Regions from separate parts of the Streptosporangium sp. G11 genome, predicted to be linked through region 2. Evidence: riboswitches for the same ligand, from Rfam matches in the RefSeq annotation. Region 2 holds a riboswitch; each other region holds the start of a gene.

Region 1 (3,268 bases), on a different contig from region 2:
GCAGGCGTGGATCATGCGGACCGCGACCCGGGCGACGTCGGCGGGCAGGCCGTCCAGGTCGGCTTCCGCGCGGATGGTGGCGAAGGAGCGGCGGTAGATCTCCGCGCCGTCGCGGACGTAGTCGATCACAGTTCCCCTCTGGCGGCCGCCACCGCGGCCGCGGTCTCCTCGATGCCGGAGCAGGTCAGGCCGGTGCCGTCCAGTTCCAGGCGGTAGCCGTCGCCGGTGGCGACCACGTCCGCGACCCGGCCTCTCGGGCGACCGCAGCGCCTGGCGCAGCCCGCCCAGTGCACGGGGAGCGTATCGGTGCCCGGCCCGATCGCGGACGGCGGGGCCACAGGCGGTCCCCCCTCGGACGGCTCGCTCCTGAACGACCTGTCCTTGGACGGCTCACCCCTGGACGACCTGACCTCGGGCGGCTCACCTTTGGACGGCTCGCTCTTGGACGACCTGTCCTCGGGCGGCTCGCCCCTGGGCGGTCTGCCACCGGACGGCGGGGCGGCGGACGGCTGGGCCATGCCGATGGCGGTGGCCGCGTCGGCCTGGACGTCGGCCAGGGACTTGGCGCAGCCTGGGCGGCCGGTGCAGGCCGTCACGCCGATCCACGGGGAGCCGGGGTCGACGATCAGCCCGGCGGCCTCCAGCCGGGCGGCGGTGCCCGCGACCTCGGCGCCGTCCAGGCCGGGCAGGACCACGCCCCGCCACGGCGTGAGCCGGATCTCCCCGCCCGAGGCGGCGTCCGCGAGCAGTCGTGCCGACGCGGAGGTCAGCCGCCCCAGCGGGACCGCCACCCCGAGCGCGACCCGCGCGTCTCCGCCCCCGGTGCCACCCCTGCCGCCGCCTCCGGGGTTTCCCTCGATCCCGGCTCCGACTCCGGTCACGTCCGCGCTCCCGACGACCCCGACCGGCCCGAGGGTCGCCGCTCGCGGTCTCACCGGTTCGAAGGGCGCCGTACCGGAGATCCCCAGGGCGGTTCGCACGCGGACGGCGATCAGGGAGGGGCCGTCGGGAAGTTCGGAGATCCGCCACGCGGTGACGTCCCGGGTGGACAGCTCGTCGAGGAACGCCTCGGCGGCGGCGAGCAGGGCGGTCACGGCTCCGCCCAGTGGGACGCGCAGCCCGCTGTCGGTCCCGGCGAGGATCAGCGCGGCCTCGTCCGGTCCCGTCGGCAGGATCCCGGCGTCCGCCCCCAGACCGGCCACGTCCCCCCGGCCGTCGTCGAGGGCGAACATGAACCGTCCGGGCAGGGCGGCGAGGGCGGGCCGGGCGCACAGCCGCCGGTCCAGCTCGCCGATCAGCGGGGTGACGTCGGCGATCCCGCCGCCCGCGTGGTTCGTACGGCCCGTGCCGCCCGTGCCGCCCGCGACGTCCAGCCCGGTCAGCCCGTCCAGCCCGGTCAGCGGGGAGGCGAGGATGTTGCGTACCCGCTCGTGCGTCGCCGAGGGCAGCAGGCCCGCCTCCGCCATCCGCGCGGCGAATCCGCTCCCCGTACCGCTGTCAGGACTCTCCGGGCCGAGGCCGCGTACCTGGACGTTCGCGCGGGAGGTCAGCTCGATGACGCCGCCGCCGTACGCGGAGGCGGCGTCGGCGAGCTCGCGCAGCTGGAAGGGGGTCAGACGGCCTCCGGGCACGCGGACGCGGGCCAGGCCGCCGTCCGCGGCGGCATGGACCTGAAGCGCCCCGGGGCACGCGTCGAGTCGCGATCGTCCGGAAAAGTCGGCAATGAACACTCAGAGGATGTTAACGCCAGTTTCTTGCAACGAACCGGACTGCCGTAGTGTCATCGGTGGCGACGGCAAAGGGAGGAAGCCGGTGTGATTCCGGCGCGGTCCCGCCACTGTAACCGGGGAGCGAACCCCACCCGGGCCACTGTCCGACGACGGACGGGAAGGCCGGGGTGAGCACCGATCCGGGAGCCAGGAGACTCCAGCCGTCGCGGCCGACGACGACCCGGGGCGAGGACCCCGAGGGAGGAAGCTCCGTGCGCTTTTCGCCGTTCCCCCGCCATGCCGTGGCATCGCCGTTTTCCCGCTACGCCGTGGCATCGCCGTTCCCCCGCCACGCCGTGGCACCCCTGGGCCGTACCGCCCTGCCTCTCCTGGAGTGTGGCGTGTGATCCTCCTGCTCTCGACCTCCGACACCGACCTGCTGAGCGCTCGCGCGAGCGGCGCCGACTACCGGCTCGGCAACCCCGCCAGGCTCGCCGCCGCCGACCTCCCGCCACTGCTGGAGGGCGCCGACCTGGTCGTGGTCCGCCTGCTCGGCGGGCGCCGCGCCTGGGAGGAGGGCCTGGACGCCCTGCTCGCCGGGCCCAGGCCCGTCGTCGTCCTCGGCGGCGAGCAGGCGCCGGACGCCGAGCTGATGGAGCTGTCCACCGTGCCGGGCGGGGTCTGCGCCGAGGCGCACGCCTACCTCGCCCACGGCGGCCCGGCCAACCTGACCGAGCTGCACCACTTCCTGTCCGACACGCTGCTGCTCACCGGCCACGGGTTCGCCGCGCCCGAGCCCACCCCCACGTGGGGGACGCTGGAGCGCGAGGCGCGCGACCAGGACGGGCCCGTCGTCGGGGTGCTCTACTACCGGGCCCACCACGTGGCGGGGAACACCGCCTTCGTCGAGGCGCTCTGCTCGGCGATCGAGGACGCGGGCGCGCGGGCACTGCCGGTGTACTGCGCCTCCCTGCGCACCGCCGAGCCCGGCCTGGTGGAGGTCCTGCGCACGGTGGACGCCCTGGTGGTGACCGTACTCGCCGCGGGAGGCACCCGCCCGGCGACCGCGTCGGCGGGCGGGGACGACGAGGCCTGGGACGTCGGCGCGCTCGCCGAGCTGGACGTGCCGATCCTGCAGGGCCTGTGCCTGACGAGCAGCCGGGCCTCCTGGGAGGACAACGACGACGGCCTGTCCCCGCTGGACGCCGCCACCCAGGTCGCGATCCCCGAGTTCGACGGGCGGATCATCACGGTGCCGTTCTCCTTCAAGGAGATCGACGAGGACGGGCTGACCGTCTACGTGGCCGACCCCGAGCGGGCCTCGCGCGTGGCGGGCATCGCCGTGCGCCACGCCGCGCTGCGGCACATCCCGCCCGCCGAGCGGCGGCTGGTGCTGATGCTGTCGGCCTACCCCACCAAGCACGCCCGCATCGGCAACGCCGTCGGCCTGGACACCCCGGCCAGCCTGGTGCGGCTGCTGGCCGCGCTCCGCGAGCGCGGCTACGACATCGGCGCCGAGGGCGAGCTGCCCGGGGTGACCGGGCAGGACGGCGACGCGC
Region 2 (3,268 bases):
AAGTCCTCGGCGCGGCCGGACTGATCCTGCCGCCGCTGACCGGGATCGCGCCCTGGCTCGCCGTCGCCGCGGCGATCGGCCTCGTCCTGATCCAGATCGGCGGCATCGCGGTCCACCTGAGCCGCGGCGAGGTCCGGCAGATCGGACTCAACATCGCCCTCCTGGCAGCCGCCGCGGCGACCGCCTGGCTCGGCACCACCTGGCTCTGAACCGTCCGCCCGGCCTCTCACCCGGCCGCCGACGCCGTCCGTTCTCGCCTCGTCCCGGGGCGCTCCACCTGCGGCCGGTGCGAAAAGGGGCCGGGCGGCGCCCACGCCGGTGCCGTGTTCCTTGGCGACGGTGTGGCTCACGAGGATCCTCCGGCCTGCCGCAGGGCCGCGGCCCACTGCCGGCGGCGGGTTTCGGGGTCGATGAGGACGCAGTCGCCGCACTTGCCACCCCCTGGCAGGCGGTAGAACAGGCAGCAGCTGCGCCGGACGAAGAACGGCTGCCCGGGGGCGGGTTCGACCAGGTCGCCGCTGCCCCGCAGCACTCCCAGCGCGAGCAGTTCGCGCCCGAGCACGGTGGCCCGCGCGGTGAGTTCGGGGCGCCGGTGGGCGATGGTCCGGACCGTTCCGGCCAGGGCGGAGGCGGCGTTGCCCCACAGCAACCCGGGGGCGATCTTCACGATCCCCTGTACGGCCTGTGCCAGCGGCTCCAGCAACCCGGTCAGCACGTTGCGGTACAGCGGTTCGGCGATCCCGGCGGGGTCGAGGATCCGCCGGCCGGTCAGGTGCTCGGCCCGCAGCGGCAGCGGCCCGCCGGACGCCGCCCGCCAGTGGACTCGGAGGGGGGACAGGTCCAGGAGCAGGTCGCGCGCCACCGCCACGCCGATGACGGGTGACCACAGGCGGGCCGCCAGCCCCTGGAACAGGATGGAGGCCGCCACCCGGATCTCGTCGGTCCCCAGGCGTCCGGCGACGTCGGTGATCCGCTGCCGCAGGGGCTCGGAATCGGCCAGCAGGTCGGTGAGCGGCCGCCAGCCCGCTTCGATCGGGCCGATCTCGACGTCGAAGTAGCCGTTGATCGTGGAGACGTCGGCGATCGCCGCGAAGACCGCCGGGGGTGAGGCGGCAGGCAGTCCGGGCCGGGCACGCCCGGGGCCGGTGGGCCGAGGTCCAGGCATGACGAGCACCGTTCCTCTCTTGGGGAGATCCGCCCCAATTGCCGCGAGGAGGCGACCGCGTGAGTCTCCTGGCTCTCGGGTCAACGCTCGTCCCGGCCTTCCCACCCGCACGCGGGCAGTGGCCTATTCGGGACTCGCTCGCCGATCACAGTGGCGGGACCGCGCCGGATTCACACCGGCTTCCTCGATCCGCGCTCGCCAACACCGACCATGCTCGCACACCACCCGTCAAGGACGAAGCGCGCCCGGCGAGAAGCCCTGGCGAACGACCTGACGCGGCGAACCCCCTCGAAGCGACGACACGGAAAGGAGCGCTTACCGCGATCATGCGGATCCCCGCCCGCTCACCACCCGCGAACTCGCCGTCAGGCGCTATGACGTCCCCAGGTAGGTGTCGAGCGCGCCCGCGCCCGCCAGCATCGCCAGGCCCCGCACCGTCAGGCGGCCACGCCACTCCCGCAACGTCGCCTCCAGCGGCTCCGGCCCGCCCGCCGCCCGCACCCGCTCCAACACCCGCGCGATCTGCTCCAGCCCGTGCCCGCCCCGCCGCAGCTGGTGAGCCAGCAGCACGTCCCGTACGTCGGCGGGGGTGTAGACGCGGTAGCCGGTGCGTGAGTCACGCCGCGGCACGACCAGCCCGGCCCGCTCCCATTTGCGCAACGTCGCCGGCCGGACGCCGAGCCTGCGCGCCAGCGGCCCGATGAACGTCACCCCCGGCGCCAGGTCACGCGGCGGCGTCAGGTCACGCAACGCCCGCTCCACGGCCTCCAGCGTCTGCCGGTCGCCGGACAGCTGCGCGTGGCTCTCGTCGATCAGCCGCAGCGCCTCCTCGGTCACCCCGCCGTTCACGGCCCGCATGATCGCCCCCGCGGTCGCGTGGCCGTGCGCGGGGATCAACGCCAGGAACGTCCGCAACGCCGCCGCGTGGCGCGGAGCGTAGCCGCGGTAGCCGTGCGGCGAGCGCTCGGCCGGTGGCAGGATCCCCGCCTCCTCGTAGTTGCGCACCGCCTGCGTGGACAGGCCGTGCTCGCGCGCCAGGTCGATGGGCCGCAACCGCATTTTGAAGGTATCTCCTCGCCGGCAGCCGGAAATGCCAGCAAAGCTTACACAGAAGGTTCAACGATACGGTTAAAGACATGACGGCCTCAATCCGGGACGCAGCCCGTCCCTTCACCGGCGGCGCCCTCACCGCGCTCCTGTCCCCCGCCACCCGCCTGCTCGGCCTCGGCGAGCCCACCCACGGCGTCGAGGCGTTCCTCGAACTGCGCAACGAGCTCTTCCGCCACCTCGTCGAGCACGAGGGCTACCGCTCGATCACCCTCGAGAGCGACTGCCTGTCGGCCCTGATCGCCGACGCGTACGTCACCGACGGCATCGGAAGCCTCGACGACGCGATGAGCCGCGGCCTCAGCCACGGTTTAAGCGCCTCACTCGCCGACCGCGAGCTCCTGCGCTGGATGCGGGCCTACAACGAACAGCGCTCCCCGCACGAGCGGCTCCGCTTCTACGGCTTCGACGGCCCCCTGGAGATAACCGGCGCCGCCGCCCCCCGCCCGGCCCTGACCGCGCTGTACGACTACCTCGCCGCCCACCTCGACCTGGCCTGGAGTCGCGAGACCCTGCACGAGTTGCTCGGCCCCGACGAGCGCTGGACCAACCCGGCCGCCCTCTGGACGGATCCCGCCCAGTCCGTCGGCCGCACCCCCGAAGCCGGGGAACTGCGCCTGATCGCCGACGACCTGCGCACGCTGCTCGCCGCGCACGCCCCCCACCTGACGGCCGCCACCTCCCCCGACGACTGGTGGCGCGCCGACCTGCACGCCCGCACCGCCGCCGGGCTCCTGCGCTACCACGCCGGCATTGCCGACACCGCGCCCACCCGCGTCGGCACGCTCATGTGCCTGCGCGACGCGATGATGGCCGACAACCTCGACGCCATCGTCGGCCGCGAGGCCCGTCGCGGTCCCACCCTCGCCTTCGCCCACAATCGCCACCTGCAGAAGGACCAGAGTCGCTGGCTGCTGCCGGAGGGCTGGGGCCCCCTGGCGGGCCGGACACTGGAGTGGTGGAGCGCGGGCGCCATCATCGGCACCCGCCTCGGCG
Region 3 (3,268 bases), on a different contig from region 2:
CTTCATGTCGTACGGGGTCTGCCCGTCGGCGGCCACGCTGGCGGCCGTGGCGCTCGGACGTACGCGGACGATCGGGGTCGGGACGGCCGTGAGCGTGCTGTCCACCCAGCACCCGGTGGCGCTGGCCGAGCAGGCGGCGATGTTGCACCACCTGTCCGGCGGGCGTTTCACGCTGGGGGTCGGCAGGGGCGGGCCCTGGGTGGACCTGGAGGTGTTCGGCACCGGCCTGGAGAGGTTCGAGCGCGGCTTCGCCGAGTCTCTCGACCTGCTGTGCCGGGCCCTGGAACAGCGCACGGTGTCGGCCGAGGGGGAGTTCTTCCGTTTCCGCGAGGTCGCGATGGTACCGGCGGCGTCGATGCGGCCCGTCGTGGCGTGCACCTCGCCGGAAACGACGCGGCTGGCGGCCGCGCGGGGGCTGCCGATGCTGCTCGGCATGCACGTGGACGACGCGGGCAAGGCCGCGATGCTCGCCGGTTACGACGCGGCGCGCCCACCCGCGCCGGGAGCCGCTCCGCCGGGCGCGGCCCGCCACGTGGCCGCCGTCGTCGGATACGTGGCCGACTCGACGAGGGCGGCCGTGCGGGAGCTGAAAGCCGCCATGCCCCGCTGGCTGGAGCCCGGCCTGGACGGGTACGTGCCGGTGGACGGCCGGCGGCGGCCGGTACGGGACGTGGGGGAGTACGTCGACTTCCTGACCGGCGTCCATCCGGTGGGTGACGCCGACCACTGCGTGGAGACGATCAGGCGCACCCGCGAGGCGACCGGGCTCGAACACCTGATCCTCATGGTCGAGGGTGCGGGCGAGCACGCCCGCACCCTGGAGAACATCCGCCGGCTGGGCGCCGAGGTGCTGCCGAGACTCGGCGGCTGACGACTCCGGTGCCGGAACACCGCCCGCGGAGAGACTCGGCCTCCTCCGCGTCACCGCCGTGAGTCCCCGCGCCGTGACCCGCCGGACCGGGGTCGGCGGGCCCGGCATCTCAACGGAACGCGGCGAACCTCACCAGCGGTCGTGGTGGACGGCGTCTCGCAGAGGGCGCCGGTGGCGCCAGCCGTGCCGTTCGAGGTCGGGTGTGGTCTCGAGGTGGGTCACCGGTCCGAGGCACAACCAGGCGAGAGGGCGGACTCCGGCCGGGATGGCGAGGAGGTCGCCGAGGAAGGGCTCGCGGTAGAACGACACCCAGCCGACGCCGAGGTTCTCGGCGGTGGCGGCCAGCCAGAGGTTCTGGATGGCCAGGCACACCGAGTACAGGCCCGCGTCGGCGATGGCGTGACGGCCGAGGACGGCGGGGCCGCCCCGGTCCGGGTCGTAGGTGACCACGATCGATAGCGTCGACTCCAGCACTCCGTCGATCTTGATTCGGGCGAATCGCCGCGCGGCGGAGGCGTCGAGGGTCGCGGCGAAGACCTCCCGCTCGTGATGGACGTGGTCGTGGAACGCCTCGCGGATGGCGGTGTCGCGCACGAGGACGAAGTCCCACGGCTGGGAGAGCCCCACGCTGGGGGCGGCGTGGGCCGCCGACAGGATCCGGTGCAGGACCTCGTCGGGGACGGGCTCGCCGGTGAACTGCGCGCGTACGTCGCGGCGGCGGTGGATGACGTCGTAAATCCGGTGGTCCATGGGCAGGCTCCCGCTGTGTACATGCCCCGTGCCGGGGCCGTGGACGCGAGGCCGGTCTTCGGACTTCCGGATCGACGCTTGACCACCCGCCTTCCCAGTCCTTTCGGACCAGTGGCCGCGCGTACGCGCATGGGTGGTGGCTTCCCGGTCACCGCGGCGGGCCCGTGCCGGAATCACACCGGCTTCCCGATTCTCCCCGCCGGGGCGGGGCACCTCACAACAGTTCGCCGTTCCGTACGGTAACGGATTTCCGCGCTCGCCATGGCATCGGGGAGTGGGGGAGACCCGCGTCCGGCCCCCCTTGCCCCGCACCGCGGTGCGGGGCAAGGGGGCCTGCTGTCCTCGCCCGTTACCCTGCCATCTCCTTGGCGGCCGGTTCCGCCCGCCGGGTCCGCTGGGCCCAGCGCACGGCCGGTCCGGTGGCGAGGCCGGACAGCAGGAACAGGCCGCCGAGCGCCAGCCAGCCCGGGGTGCCCCAGGTGAGGATCAGCGTCGTGAGCAGTAGTGGGCCGAGCATCCTGGCGACCGCCGCTCCGGATCCGAAGAATCCCTGGTACTGGCCCTGCTTGTCGGCCGGGGCGAGGTCGAACCCGATCTCCCAGGCGCCGGAGGCGTGCGCCATCTCGCCGAACACCTGCAGGCAGGCCGCGAGGAGCAGGATGAGCGCGGCCGCCCACGCCGAGGACCAGGTCGACGACAGGGCGAACACCGCGCACGCGGCGAGCAGCACCACACCCGCCCGCCGCACGGTCCGGGAGGCGGTCTCCAGGTCCGTGACCCGCCGGGCCACCCGTACCTGGAAGAGCACGACGCCCAGGGTGTTGAGGATCAGCAGGGCGGAGACCGTCCAGCTCGGGGCCTCGGTCCGCTGGACGATCCACAGGGGGATGACCAGGCTGAGCAGCGGCATGTTCAGCAGCGTGATCATGTTGAGGAAGGAGAGCAGCGCGTACGGCCTGTCCCTGAGCACCGCCAGGGCCGGTTCGCCCGCGGGCGCGGGCGCCGTGGGCGGCACCGGGGGAAGGCGGAGCAGGATCAGGGCGGAGAGCAGGAAACTCAGCGCGTCCATCGCGAGGACCGTCAGGTAGGCCGCACGGGTGTCGAGGTGCAGCGCCGCCCCGCCGAGCGCGGCGCCGACCGCCAGCCCGGCGTTGACCGTCGCCTGCAGGTGGGCCCGGATCCGGGTCCGCTGCGCCCTGTCCACCAGCCCGGCGAGCAGCGCCTGCCTGGCGGCGGCGAGACCGCACTGCGAGGTCGCGTACAGGCAGGCGATCACGACGAACGCGGGGAAGGAACGGACGAACAGGAACGAGCCGACCGAGGCGGCCGTGGCGACGGCCAGCAGGACCGCCGTGCCGCGAGCTCCCCGGCGGTCGGCGAGGTGGCCGAGCGGGACCCCCGCCACGAAGCCGACGGCCCAGCCGAGTGTCAGCGCGAAGCCGACCTGGGTCGGCGAGAGTCCCACGATCCGGGTGAAGTAGAGCGCCGAGCACACGTAGTACGCGCCGTCCCCGATGGAGTTGGCCAGCTGCGCGAGGGCCAGGACCCTGGGCGGCCCGGAGGGAGGTGTGATCCGGCTGAACATGGGGCTCCTTCTCTGGCCGGGCGCTCGCGACGTGCCCGGGTGATGTTCCGGCCGGTGAGAGC

What was found. A riboswitch is a leader RNA that binds a small molecule or an ion and turns the genes downstream of it on or off. The one in region 2 is predicted to bind cobalamin.
Region 1: another riboswitch for cobalamin. It lies ahead of cobN (cobaltochelatase subunit CobN); the one in region 2 lies ahead of ACSDR0_RS33365 ((2Fe-2S)-binding protein).
Region 3: another riboswitch for cobalamin. It lies ahead of bluB (5,6-dimethylbenzimidazole synthase); the one in region 2 lies ahead of ACSDR0_RS33365 ((2Fe-2S)-binding protein).

Annotation. Positions count from the first base shown of each region.
Region 1 covers NZ_JBPJUQ010000045.1:20,452-23,719, reverse strand. Annotated here, with positions in the region: gene ACSDR0_RS32290 (precorrin-8X methylmutase) at 1-129, opposite strand, end outside; gene ACSDR0_RS32285 (precorrin-3B synthase) at 126-1,730, opposite strand; cobalamin riboswitch at 1,777-1,949, shown strand; gene cobN (cobaltochelatase subunit CobN) at 2,113-3,268, shown strand, end outside.
Region 2 covers NZ_JBPJUQ010000047.1:82,573-85,840, reverse strand. Annotated here, with positions in the region: gene ACSDR0_RS33370 (DoxX family protein) at 1-209, shown strand, start outside; gene ACSDR0_RS33365 ((2Fe-2S)-binding protein) at 347-1,165, opposite strand; cobalamin riboswitch at 1,227-1,351, opposite strand; gene ACSDR0_RS33360 (TioE family transcriptional regulator) at 1,538-2,224, opposite strand; gene ACSDR0_RS33355 (erythromycin esterase family protein) at 2,302-3,268, shown strand, end outside.
Region 3 covers NZ_JBPJUQ010000082.1:9,960-13,227, reverse strand. Annotated here, with positions in the region: gene ACSDR0_RS41625 (LLM class flavin-dependent oxidoreductase) at 1-871, shown strand, start outside; gene bluB (5,6-dimethylbenzimidazole synthase) at 1,001-1,621, opposite strand; cobalamin riboswitch at 1,654-1,853, opposite strand; gene ACSDR0_RS41615 (MFS transporter) at 1,971-3,206, opposite strand.